DNA from 2 places in the Neobacillus sp. 114 genome. Region 2 is predicted to be linked to the other one. Evidence: riboswitches for the same ligand, from Rfam matches in the RefSeq annotation. Region 2 holds a riboswitch; the other holds the start of a gene.
What was found. A riboswitch is a leader RNA that binds a small molecule or an ion and turns the genes downstream of it on or off. The one in region 2 is predicted to bind glycine.
Positions count from the first base shown of each region.

Region 1 (6,229 bases), 2.1 Mb from region 2:
TTAAAGGCAGGTGTGTACATGAAAACGAATGATTATGTAAAATATATGACGCAAACAATTGTCAAATATGCGGACCAGCCAAAGGACGAACGAAAACGTCAGCGCCTCGAGCGAAAACAGACCAAAGCATCCTTCTGGTATCGCTGGTTTGGCATACTTCCCTATATTGTGTATTCAGAGGTTAAGAGACGGAAAATGAAAGACAGTGGACTTTAAAAAGAAAACCCCCAAGTATAATTTCACGACTTGGGGTTTTCTTTTTAAATTGCTTTTTCTGTTAAGTAAAACAGCCCGCCATTGATAAAGGAAATATGAATTCGCGGCTCATATTGATCCTTGAGTGCCTGTTTTTCTGTCTCATAGCTTTCGTTTTCATCTTCGATGTCCTCATAAAAATGATTCAGCAGTTCTAAATCCTTCTCCCAGCGTATCTTTGCTTCATCGGCCCAGGTATGGTCATCATTTTCAATGACTGATTTTAAATAATTTTCAATTCGAATCATTCCGCTTTTTGGTTTAACCAGTGGTGATAATGTAAACGAGTAATCAGGGATTTTCGGCGTTAACGAAATTTTAAGCAGGTAATTATGAAAATCCTCCACCATTTTCCCGTTAATAAGCTGAAGGCCGATTGACTTAAAAATATCGCGTTTACGGTCACATTGATAGGAGATTTTAACATTCATGCATAGCCATGGCAGCAAGGGAGTCTGGACGGCGGAGTTGCCGTGATTTTCATAAAGCCTTATATATCTGGCTAAATTTTTTGTAGACTCAAAAACTTGATGCAGGCGGGGCGAACCAAAATGGATGGTTTCCCCTCTGAGATTTTCAGGTGCTGCTTTTTGGTTGGTGATGAGGGTCAATCTCATTGGATTCGGTATTCCGCCAGTTTTCTCTAAATAATGCCAGTAAAAGGGCCGATTCATTAGTTCCTTATCCATTTCAATTGTTAGTTGGACATCTAAGTATCCAGGGTGATTGGTGACAATGGGACATTCATTTGCCATAAAATAATTTAAAAGAAACTTATGAATTTCCTGCTGCTGCATGTGATTCTCCTTTTTTCATATTTTGTGCAAATTCAATCATTGATGATAAATTCTCCATTTTAATCCGCATTTCCCCTTCAGAGCAGGAGTCGCCAAAGATATCCATTATATGATCTTCAATATTTCCGAATTCTAGTTTTGTTAGAATATCATCAAGTTCTCCGATGACTTTTTCAAATAAATCAATCTTTTCGTATAAAAGTTTTAAAATATGCTCTTCCACCGTATTTTTGATGGCAAAATTATAAATCATGACATCCTTTTCCTGACCGAGGCGGTGAATCCTTCCGATGCGTTGCTCCAGTCTCATCGGGTTCCACGGCAGATCAAAATTGATAATGTGGTTGCAAAATTGCAGGTTAATCCCTTCCCCGCCCGCTTCAGTAGCAATCAACACCTGGGCATGCTTTTGGAACAACTCGCGCATCCAGTCCTTTTTCCCGCGTTTAAAACCGCCTCGGAAAGGAACGGAGGAAATTCCGTGCTGCTTTAAGTACCACTGTAAATATAATTGGGTAGCCCGGTATTCCGTGAAAATAATCACTTTATCATTTATTTTCTGAATTAATTCAAGGGCTTTTACTGCCTTGGAATTTTGCTCGACAGTCTCCACTTTTTTAATTAAAAAGTTGATTTGTTCTTGATAGGCCTGCGTGGGGTTTTCCTTTTTAAGAAGCATGTTTTTTAAGGTATAGAAAACGGCCTCTCGGCTTGAGCATGCTTCACGCTGCAAAGTCATCACAGAAAAACTGCTCGTTTGAACCCAGTCTCCCTCATTTTTAAGCTCTAAGATGGAGTCATACAGGTCGCGTTCCGATTTTGTAAATTCAATCGGTATCGTCTCCACATGCCGTTTCGTCCATTCGATTCCTGTATCGGCACGACGGTTGCGGATCATGACTTTATTGACTAGCTCTTTTAGATGCTGGTCATCATTTAAGGAACGGGAATCTCGTTTATATTTTTCGTAAAAGACAGTTTCATTCCCTAAGTGACCAGGCTTTAATAGGGATACGAGGTTAAAAATCTCCTCAATCCTATTTTGAATAGGTGTTGCCGTCAGCAATAAACAAAACTTCTTTTTTAAGTTTTGAACAAATTCGTAGTTTTTTGTTTTATTATTTTTTAATTTATGGGCTTCATCGATAATGATGAGGTCATAGTCTTGCTTGTAAATAATCTCCCGATGCGGATTTCGTTTCGCCGTATCGATGGAGGAAACAACGACATCACATTGTTCCCAAACATAGCTTTTTCTTTGAGTGACAGCCGGTATATAAAATTTGCTATTTAATTCCTGTGCCCACTGGGTGACTAAGGAGGCGGGAACAAGAATTAACACTTTTTTCACTAATCCGCGAATCATGTATTCTTTTAAAATTAACCCAGCTTCGATAGTCTTTCCGAGACCCACTTCATCCGCAAGGATGGCCTTTCCGTTCATGTTTTCAACCACCTGCTTGGCCGTTTCAAGCTGATGGGGGAGAGGCGTCAAATTTGGCAGATGCTTTGGAGCCTGCAGACCTTCGAATTCCGGGACCACCAAATGATTTTCAATATCGATGGCCAATTTAAAAAGCTCCCAATTTCCCCAGGGTCCATCATGATCAATTTTATGTAAAAAATCATCCTGCCAGGAGGAATCAAATTCAATTTCGACATTCATCCTTTTCAGCTCCTTTTTAAGATAAATTATTATTGCCCGATATGTTGTTTTAATGGTAGGATGATAATAGCTTTGAAAGTTTTAAATATTTAAATAAGGTAATCTATTTTTTAAGTATAATTAGTATGACCAAATTGGAAAATAATATTATAAGTGCGAATGAAAACAAGGGGAGAGACTACTTTTTGTAGCGCCGAAGGAGCAAGCAGCTTATGTGAATCTCTCAGGCAAAAGAACTCTTGTTGGACGCAGCTCTGGAGAGTGCTGGATGATACCAGCCACCAAAGGGGACAGCCGATTTAGGTAAACTTTCAGGTGCAAGGACAGAGACCTTCTTTACTGTTAAAGGGAGGTTTCTGTCCTTTTTTGCACCTTTTTGTTGTATTTAGGAAAACGACAAGGAGTTTTCCTATTTTTGTTAATTGGCAATAATTCATTTTTACAAATAATGAACATGTAGTAAATGAAGGGGGATTTATGATGACGGAATTAAAACGCACTCCGCTGTTTGAAGTTTACAAGGAATACGGGGGAAAAACCATCGATTTTGGCGGCTGGGAGTTGCCTGTCCAGTTTTCAAGCATCAAGGATGAGCATGAAGCTGTCCGCACGAAAGCCGGTTTATTCGATGTGTCCCATATGGGCGAAGTTGAGGTAAAGGGCCCAGACAGCCTCAATTATTTACAAAAATTGATGACAAATGACATTTCAAAAGTGAAAGACGGCGGGGCGCAATATACCGCGATGTGCTATGAAAACGGCGGAACTATTGACGACCTGCTTGTTTACAAGGTTGAAGACAATCATTATTTGCTAGTTGTCAACGCATCGAATATTGAAAAGGACTACAACTGGCTGGAGAAGCACCTTGAAGGAAATGTAACAATCGAAAACCTGTCTGAAACAATGGCACAGCTTGCGCTTCAAGGCCCTCTTGCAGAAAAGGTATTACAGAAGCTAGCTCCACAGACGGATTTAAGCCAAATCGGCTTTTTTAAATTCCAGCAGGAAGTTGTTTTAAATGGGAAAAAAGCACTTGTATCTAGAACTGGTTATACAGGGGAAGACGGCTTTGAAGTATATTGTGATGCTGGTGATGTCGTCGAAATCTGGACAGCCATTCTGGAAGCCGGAAAAGACGAGGGAGTTATTCCTTGCGGCCTAGGTGCGCGCGACACACTTCGTTTTGAAGCAAACTTAGCGCTTTACGGCCAGGAATTATCACCGGAAATTTCCCCGCTTGAGGCAGGAATTGGCTTTGCGGTGAAATTGAATAAAGAGGCTGATTTTATTGGAAAAGAAGCTCTATTGAAACAAAAGGAAGCGGGTTTGTCCCGGAAGCTTGTTGGGATCGAGATGGTTGACCGGGGAATTCCGCGCCACGGCTATCCAGTTTACAAAGGGGAAGCGCTAATTGGTGAAGTTACCACCGGTACACAGTCCCCAACCTTAAAGAAAAACATCGGTCTTGCCCTCATTTCTTCCGAACATGCAGGACTTGATACCGAAGTGGAAGTTGAAATTCGCGGCAAACGTTTAAAAGCGAAAGTGGTTCCTACACCTTTTTATAAAAGAGAAAAGAAATAGCAGAAGGGAGCAAGGTTTATGAAACATCGCTATTTACCCATGACTGAACAAGATAAGCAGGCAATGCTGGAGACAATTGGAGTTTCCACTGTCGATGAACTATTCAGTGATATTCCTGAAAAGGTCCGATTTAAAGGTGAATACAATATTAAACCGGCAAAATCTGAAACAGCTTTGATGAAGGAACTTTTTCAGTTAGCAAGCCGGAATGCTGATTTAAAATCGAATGTGTCTTTCTTAGGTGCCGGAGTTTATGACCACTATATGCCGGTTATCGTTGACCATGTCATCTCAAGATCGGAGTTCTACACAGCCTATACACCTTACCAACCGGAGATCTCCCAAGGGGAACTGCAGGCGATTTTTGAATTCCAAACAATGATTTGTGAATTAACAGGAATGGATGTGGCCAACTCCTCGATGTATGACGGTGGTACTGCACTTGCTGAAGCAGCAATGCTAAGTGCTGGTCACACTAAACGGAAAACCATCCTGGTTTCCAGTGCTGTTCACCCTGAATCCCGTGAGGTTCTGGAAACTTACGCAAAGGGTCAATACCTTGATGTGATTGAGGTTCCTGTGAAGGATGGAATTACTGATATTGAAGCCCTAAAAGGATTGGTAAATGCTGACGTAGCCGCAGTTGTCGTTCAATATCCAAACTTTTTAGGCCGAATTGAACCTTTAAAAGAGCTTGAAGAGATTATTCACGAAAATAAAGCAATGTTTGTTGTTTCAAGCAATCCATTATCACTTGGAATTTTGACACCTCCAGGAAAATTTGGTGCAGATATTGTTGTCGGCGATGCCCAGCCGTTTGGAATCCCGACTGCCTTTGGAGGTCCGCACTGTGGCTATTTTGCGGTTACGACCAAGCTAATGCGTAAAGTTCCCGGACGTCTTGTCGGCCAGACAACAGATGACCAAGGCCGCCGCGGTTTTGTTTTAACACTGCAGGCACGTGAGCAGCATATCCGCCGTGATAAGGCGACTTCTAATATTTGCTCAAACCAAGCATTGAATGCCCTTGCTGCATCTGTTGCGATGACTGCCCTTGGAAAAAAAGGTGTCCGCGAAATAGCAGCAGCCAATTTACAAAAGGCTAATTATGCAAAAATTGCCTTTAAAGTAGCAGGGTTTGAAGTGGTTAATGATGGTCACTCCTTTAACGAGTTTGTTGTCAATTTAAATAAACCGGTAAAAGAGGTTAATCAGCAGCTGCTCCAAAAAGGAATCATAGGCGGTTATGATTTGGGCCGTGACTATCCTGTGCTTGCGGGCCATATGCTCATTTGCGTGACAGAGCAAAGAACGAAGGAAGAGATCGATACATTAGTGAAAGAATTGGGGGATTTGCATGCATAATCAAGACCAGAAGCTGATTTTTGAAGTTAGTACACCAGGCCGGGTCGGATACAGCCTTCCGGAAATGGATGTTCCTGAAGCAGATGTTGCTGCGCTCCTTCCAGAAGGATATTTAAGGGAAGAGGAGCCGCTGCTCCCTGAGGTTTCTGAACTGGATATCATGCGCCATTATACGTCCCTCTCCAGACGGAATCACGGTGTAGACTCCGGTTTTTATCCATTAGGTTCTTGTACGATGAAATACAATCCTAAGATTAATGAGAATGTAGCCCGCTACAACGGGTTTGCGCATATTCACCCGCTCCAGGATGAAAGTTCCGTTCAAGGTGCGCTTGAGCTTTTATATGACCTTCAGCAGCATTTAAAAGAAATTACCGGAATGGATGAAGTGACCTTACAGCCGGCAGCAGGTGCCCACGGAGAATGGACCGGATTGATGATGATTCGCGCATACCATGAAGCAAATGGCGACCTAAAACGGACTAAGGTTATCGTACCTGATTCCGCTCATGGTACAAACCCAGCTTCTGCTACAGTAGCAGGTCTTGAGACGGTTACA
Region 1 is NZ_CP126144.1:4,813,354-4,819,582, reverse strand. Features, by position in the region: gene QNN06_RS23600 (YqzE family protein) at 19-216, shown strand; gene QNN06_RS23595 (YqhG family protein) at 261-1,052, opposite strand; gene QNN06_RS23590 (DEAD/DEAH box helicase) at 1,030-2,718, opposite strand; glycine riboswitch at 2,878-2,967, shown strand; glycine riboswitch at 2,971-3,047, shown strand; gene gcvT (glycine cleavage system aminomethyltransferase GcvT) at 3,199-4,305, shown strand; gene gcvPA (aminomethyl-transferring glycine dehydrogenase subunit GcvPA) at 4,324-5,670, shown strand; gene gcvPB (aminomethyl-transferring glycine dehydrogenase subunit GcvPB) at 5,663-6,229, shown strand, end outside.
Region 1: another riboswitch for glycine. It lies ahead of gcvT (glycine cleavage system aminomethyltransferase GcvT); the one in region 2 lies ahead of glyA (serine hydroxymethyltransferase).

Region 2 (6,229 bases):
TATCTCTTTTAATCATTTTACATGATGGCAGAAAGGTCGTAAGATATTATTAAAGAATTAAGAAAATTTAAATTATTAAAAAGGAGAGCAGAAACGATGAGCAAAAAAGACTTTGATGTAATTGTTGTTGGCGCAGGATCGATGGGAATGGCGGCAGGTTATTACCTGGCCAAACAAGGTGTAAAAACATTATTGGTAGATGCATTTGATCCGCCTCATACAAATGGCAGCCATCACGGTGACACACGGATTATCCGCCATGCTTATGGTGAAGGACGTGAGTATGTACCGTTTGCATTAAGAGCCCAGGAGTTATGGTATGAACTTGAGAGAGAAACACATCATAAGATTTTTACCAAAACCGGTGTTTTAGTATTTGGCCCTAAAGGTGAATCTGACTTCGTTGCTGAAACGATAGAAGCCGCAAATATTCATGGATTGGATGTTGATCTACTAGAAGGCGATGAAATTCATCAGCGCTGGCCGGGTGTAACCGTCCCTGAAAATTTTAACGCTATTTACGAAAAGAACTCCGGTGTCTTGTTTAGTGAAAATTGCATCCGCGCTTACCGGGAACTAGCCGAAGCGCATGGTGCCAAAGTGTTAACGCATACACGGGTTGAGGATTTTGAGATTTCCGAGGACTCTGTCAAAATCCAAACAGAATTTGGTTCCTTTACAGGCAGTAAGTTAATCTTGAGCATGGGAGCTTGGAACAGCAAGCTTCTATCAAAGTTAAATATTGATATTCCATTACAGCCATACCGCCAAGTTGTAGGATTCTTCGAATGCGAAGAGTCCCAGTATAGCAATACCCATGGATTCCCGGCGTTCATGGTTGAAGTACCGACAGGCATCTATTACGGGTTCCCAAGCTTCAGCGGCTGCGGTTTGAAAATAGGATACCATACTTTTGGTCAAAAAATCGACCCAGATACAATTAATCGTGAATTTGGGATCTATACTGAGGATGAAGGAAATATTCGCAGATTCCTAGAAGAATACATGCCTGGTGCTACTGGAAGCCTTAAAAGAGGGGCAGTTTGCATGTACACCAAAACACCTGATGAGCATTTTGTGATTGATTTGCATCCACAGTATTCCAATGTCGCAATCGCAGCGGGATTCTCCGGCCATGGATTTAAATTCTCAAGTGTCGTTGGAGAAACGCTGAGCCAATTAGTGACAACCGGCAAAACGGAACATGATATTTCTCTCTTCTCTATCAATCGCCCTGCATTAAAACAGAAAGCAAAGATCTAATAGATTATTAAATTGCCAATATACTAGAACGATTAAAAAAATAATAAATTTAGAGGTGCAAAAATGAGCGAAAAAACATTAACACAAAGCCAATTATCTTATTTAGATGCAAAACCGGGCATTCAATTAATTAAAGCAGGAACCTATAAATTAAATGAATTAAGCGTATTGCGGGGAACACCTGAGTTAAAGGGGCAAATCCTTGATGTGCCGGTTACAGATAAAAAACAAGTATTAACAATGGGTTACTATGCACTCCAGCCTTCGGTTGATTATTCTGCAGAATTTACTTTTATTGAAATCAAAGTTGTTACCAAAGGCAAAATGGTTGTCCGCGATGTAGAAGGAAATAAATATGTGGCAGAAGTCGGGGACGTATTAGTTTTCTCCCCTAATACAACTGTTATTTTCGATGGTGAAAGTGATGGCGAAGTGGTTTACTTCAAAAATGTAGAAGCAAATCCTTCTTATTTGTGATAACCAAACTAATCTAAAAAAAGAATTGACAATTATAAACAGAATGATTATTCTGAAAATAATAAAATTGAATAGAGCGAATGATTGTTGTGGGAGAGTGTAATATCTACATCTACCACCGAAGGAGCAAGTTCCAAAAAAACCCTTGGAACCAATCTCTCAGGTAAAAGAACCATAACAGGACGCACCTCTGGAGAGCGTATTTGAAAATGCCACCAAAGGAGAAAGCTCCATAAATATTGGAGTTTAACTCTCAGGTAAAAGGACAGAGAAGGGATGATTTTACACCCCTTTTCTGTCCTTTTTTGTTTTTTAAAAAACAATGATGGAAAAATGGAGGAAGATCAATGAGCTTACAGCATAACGATTCAACAATTTTTGAAGCAATCGAAAGTGAAAAAAATCGCCAGCTCCATACGTTGGAGTTAATTGCATCAGAAAACTTTGTCAGCCCGGACGTTTTGGAAGCAATGGGAAGTGTGATGACGAACAAGTATGCCGAAGGGTATCCCGGAAAACGTTATTATGGCGGCTGTGAATTTGTAGATGTCGCAGAACAGGCAGCGATTGAAAGGCTGACTAAATTATTTGGCGCCAAATTTGCCAATGTCCAGCCTCACTCCGGTGCACAGGCCAATACAGCTGTTTTTTTCGCCCTGCTTAAACCAGGAGATAAGATTATGGGGATGAATTTATCGCATGGCGGCCATTTAACACACGGGAGTCCAGTGGCAATGTCAGGGAAATGGTTTGATGTCGTTTCTTATGGGGTAAGAGAAGACAATCACTTGATTGATTACGATGAATTGGAGGAGGTTGCCAATAAAGAACAACCAAAACTAATTATTGCCGGCACTAGCGCCTATCCAAGAATCATTGATTTTGCAAGGTTTAGAAAAATAGCCGATCAGGTTGGTGCAAAACTGATGGTTGATATGGCGCATATTGCTGGACTTGTTGCCGCCGGTCTCCATCCTTCTCCGGTGCCGTATGCGGATGTTGTGACCAGCACCACACATAAAACATTGCGCGGTCCGCGAGGCGGCGTCATTTTAACAAACGATGAAGAAATCTTAAAACAAATTAATAAAGCGGTTTTTCCGGGAATTCAGGGCGGTCCGCTCATGCATATCATTGCCGCTAAGGCAGTTGCTTTCAAGGAAGCATTGCAGCCAAGCTTTAAAGAATATGCCAAACAGATTATTGATAATTCTGCTGCGCTTGGAGAGGCATTAAAGCAGGAAGGTGCAGCTCTTGTATCCGGCGGGACTGATAATCATATTGTTCTCCTAGATGTGCGTCCGTGGGATTTAACCGGAAAAGAAGCAGAGAAATTGCTTGAAGAAGTCGGAATTACAGTTAACAAAAACACCATTCCATACGACCCGCAAAGCCCGTTTGTGACAAGTGGAATCCGTATGGGGACTGCAGCATTAACCACACGTGGGATGAAACAAGAAGAAATGGTGCAAATCGCAAAAGTGATCGCAGCCGTTCTTAAGAGCAAAGGGGATTTCGCCGTAATCGAACAGGGAAGAAAGACAACAAAAGCAATTTGCGGGGGATTTCCATTATTTCAACAGCCAATCACTGTTTAAGAAAGGGGTAGCTTAATGGAGTATCAAAGCTGTTTTGACATCATCGGCCCGATTATGGTAGGGCCATCCAGTTCTCATACAGCAGGTGTTGTATCAATCGGGAAATTTGTTTATGAGATGCTTGGAGGATCCCCAAAAAAGGCGGATATAACTTTCTATGATTCGTTCTCTGAAACATACCAGGGACACGGAACAGATAAAGCGCTTCTCGGCGGCCTGCTGGGGATGAATACAGATGATACCAGAATTAGATACGCGGTCGAATTAACCAATCGATACGGGCTTCACTACGAATTTAAATTTGAGAATCGCTGCCCGTATTATGATCATCCAAACACAACGGTTGTCAGGGCCAGACGGGCAGACCTTATTGTTAAAGTAGGCGGTGTATCTTTAGGCGGAGGTTTATCAAAAATCTTTATGATTGATGATGAAAAAGTTGATATTCGATTAAGCACAGATGATGATTTTTCGAAAATTGCCGCAAAATATCGTTCCAATACTTTTTATGAAGCGATGTTGGAGGGTGTATGATGGATTTTCGATCAATGAACGAGCTCATCGAACTTTGTACCCGAGAACGGAAAACTGTTGGCGAAATGATGCTGATGGTGGAAATGGAAAAATCGGGGAGAGACAAAGAGACGATTATCGATATGATGGCAGAGCGGTTAATTAAAATGAAGCATGCAGTTGAGAGCGGCGTAGAAGATGGGTCCCCAGCACCAAGCGGTATCTCTGGCGGTGATGCCGTTAAGATGAGCGAATACGTAAATAACGGGAAGGGTTTATCTGGTCCGTATATTAACGATGCGATGACTTTCTCAATGGCCACGTCGGAAACCAATGCACGGATGGGCGTGATTGTGGCAACGCCAACGGCAGGGGCCGCCGGTATTTTACCCGGGGTATTATTTTCTCTTCGCAAGAATGACGGTACCTCCTATCGGGATTTAGTCATGGGTTTGTTTACCGCAAGTGCACTCGGATATGTGATTGCCAACCGTTCCTTTATCTCTGGAGCGGCCGGAGGATGCCAAGCGGAGGTCGGTTCGGCCACAGCAATGGCGGCCGGGGCGATTGCTGAATTAAAGGGCGGGACACCAGAGCAGGTGGTGAACGCCACGGCGCTCGCGATGAAATCCCTTTTAGGATTAGTATGTGACCCGGTTGCTGGTCTCGTCGAAGTTCCATGTATCAAGCGGAACGTAATCGGTACCTCGATTGCCTTTTCAGCAGCTGACCTGTCGCTTGCCGGGATTGAAAGCCGAATTCCATGTGATGAAGTCATTGAGGCAATGTACAAAATAGGCAAGGAAATGCCGCGCACGCTTCGGGAAACAGCGCTCGGCGGCCTGGCCATGACGGACACAGGAATGAAATTGAAAGATCGGTTACTTTGCAGAAACACATAAGACGGAGGGGCTCAGATGAGTACAGATACAGTATTAAAACGGACACCGCTTTTTGAAACATATAAAAAGTACGGCGCAAAAGTGATAGATTTTGGAGGATGGGAACTGCCGGTTCAATTTTCCAGCATTTTAGAAGAACATGAGGCAGTCCGTAATGAAGCAGGTCTGTTCGATGTTTCGCATATGGGTGAGGTACTTGTAGAAGGAAAAGATGCTGAGAGCTATATTAATTACCTCGTAACAAACGATGTAACCAAGCTTCAGATCAACCAGGCACAGTATACGGCAATGTGTTACCCGGACGGCGGAACAGTCGATGATTTACTAGTTTACAAGTTAGCGAGTGAAAAATATCTTCTGGTGATTAATGCGGCAAATATTGAAAAAGATTACGAGTGGATGAAACAGCAGGCAAAAGGGAATGTCACCTTAACAAATATTTCTGCTGACACTGCACAGCTGGCTATTCAAGGTCCAAAAGCCGAAAGAATTTTACAAAAGGTAACCGATACAAATTTAGCGGAAATTGGCTTTTTCCAGTTTGCCGATCATGTCACGGTTTCCGGGATCTCTGGTGTACTAGTCTCCCGCACCGGCTATACGGGAGAGGACGGATTTGAGCTTTATTTAGCGGCAGACAAAGTGGAAGCGCTTTGGGAGAGGCTGTTAGATGCAGGAAAAGAAGATGGCTTAAAGCCTTGCGGACTTGGGGCCCGGGATACACTTCGCTTTGAAGCCCGCTTGGCACTGTATGGTCAAGAGCTTTCCAGCGACATCGGACCTCTGGAAGCAGGCATCGGGTTTGCCGTAAAAACAAACAAAGAATCAGCATTTTTAGGTAAGGAAGTACTTGCTAAGCAAAAAGAAGAAGGATTAAAACGAAAAATAGTCGGAATCGAAGTGACTGGAAGAGGGATCCCGCGGCATGGCTATAAAGTATTTTCTGAAGGCGGAGAGGAAATTGGCTTCATTACATCGGGAACCCATTCCCCGACATTGAAGAAAAGTTTAGGCCTTGCCCTTTTAAGCGCAGAATTTGCAGCAGTTGGAACTAAGGTTAAGGTTGAAATTCGCAATAAGCAAATTGAGGCAGTTGTTGTGAAAACACCTTTTTATAAAAAGAGTTAGGTTCATTTTTTCCGAGATTGATTGGTTTTACAGGATTGACTAAATTTATGAATACTAGGGTGGAAGGAAGGATTCATATGACAAACGCGACAGCAAACCTTTTATATAGCAAGGAGCATGAGTGGGTATTATCATTGGGTGAAAATCGGGTACGAATCGGAATCACTGATTATGCGCAGCACCAGTTGGGGGATATCGTTTTCGTTGAGAATCCAGCAGAAGGCGATGAATTAACGGCTAACGAAACAATCGGGACAATTGAGTCGGTTAAAGCAGTTTCTGATATTTACTCACCTGTATCTGGTACCGTTGTAAGTGTCAATGAGGAACTGGAAAGCGCTCCTGAGA
Region 2 is NZ_CP126144.1:552,214-558,442, forward strand. Features, by position in the region: gene solA (N-methyl-L-tryptophan oxidase) at 97-1,263, shown strand; gene QNN06_RS02660 (hypothetical protein) at 1,327-1,740, shown strand; glycine riboswitch at 1,821-1,925, shown strand; glycine riboswitch at 1,929-2,011, shown strand; gene glyA (serine hydroxymethyltransferase) at 2,088-3,338, shown strand; gene QNN06_RS02670 (serine dehydratase beta chain) at 3,354-3,872, shown strand; gene sdaAA (L-serine ammonia-lyase, iron-sulfur-dependent, subunit alpha) at 3,872-4,753, shown strand; gene gcvT (glycine cleavage system aminomethyltransferase GcvT) at 4,769-5,881, shown strand; gene gcvH (glycine cleavage system protein GcvH) at 5,959-6,229, shown strand, end outside.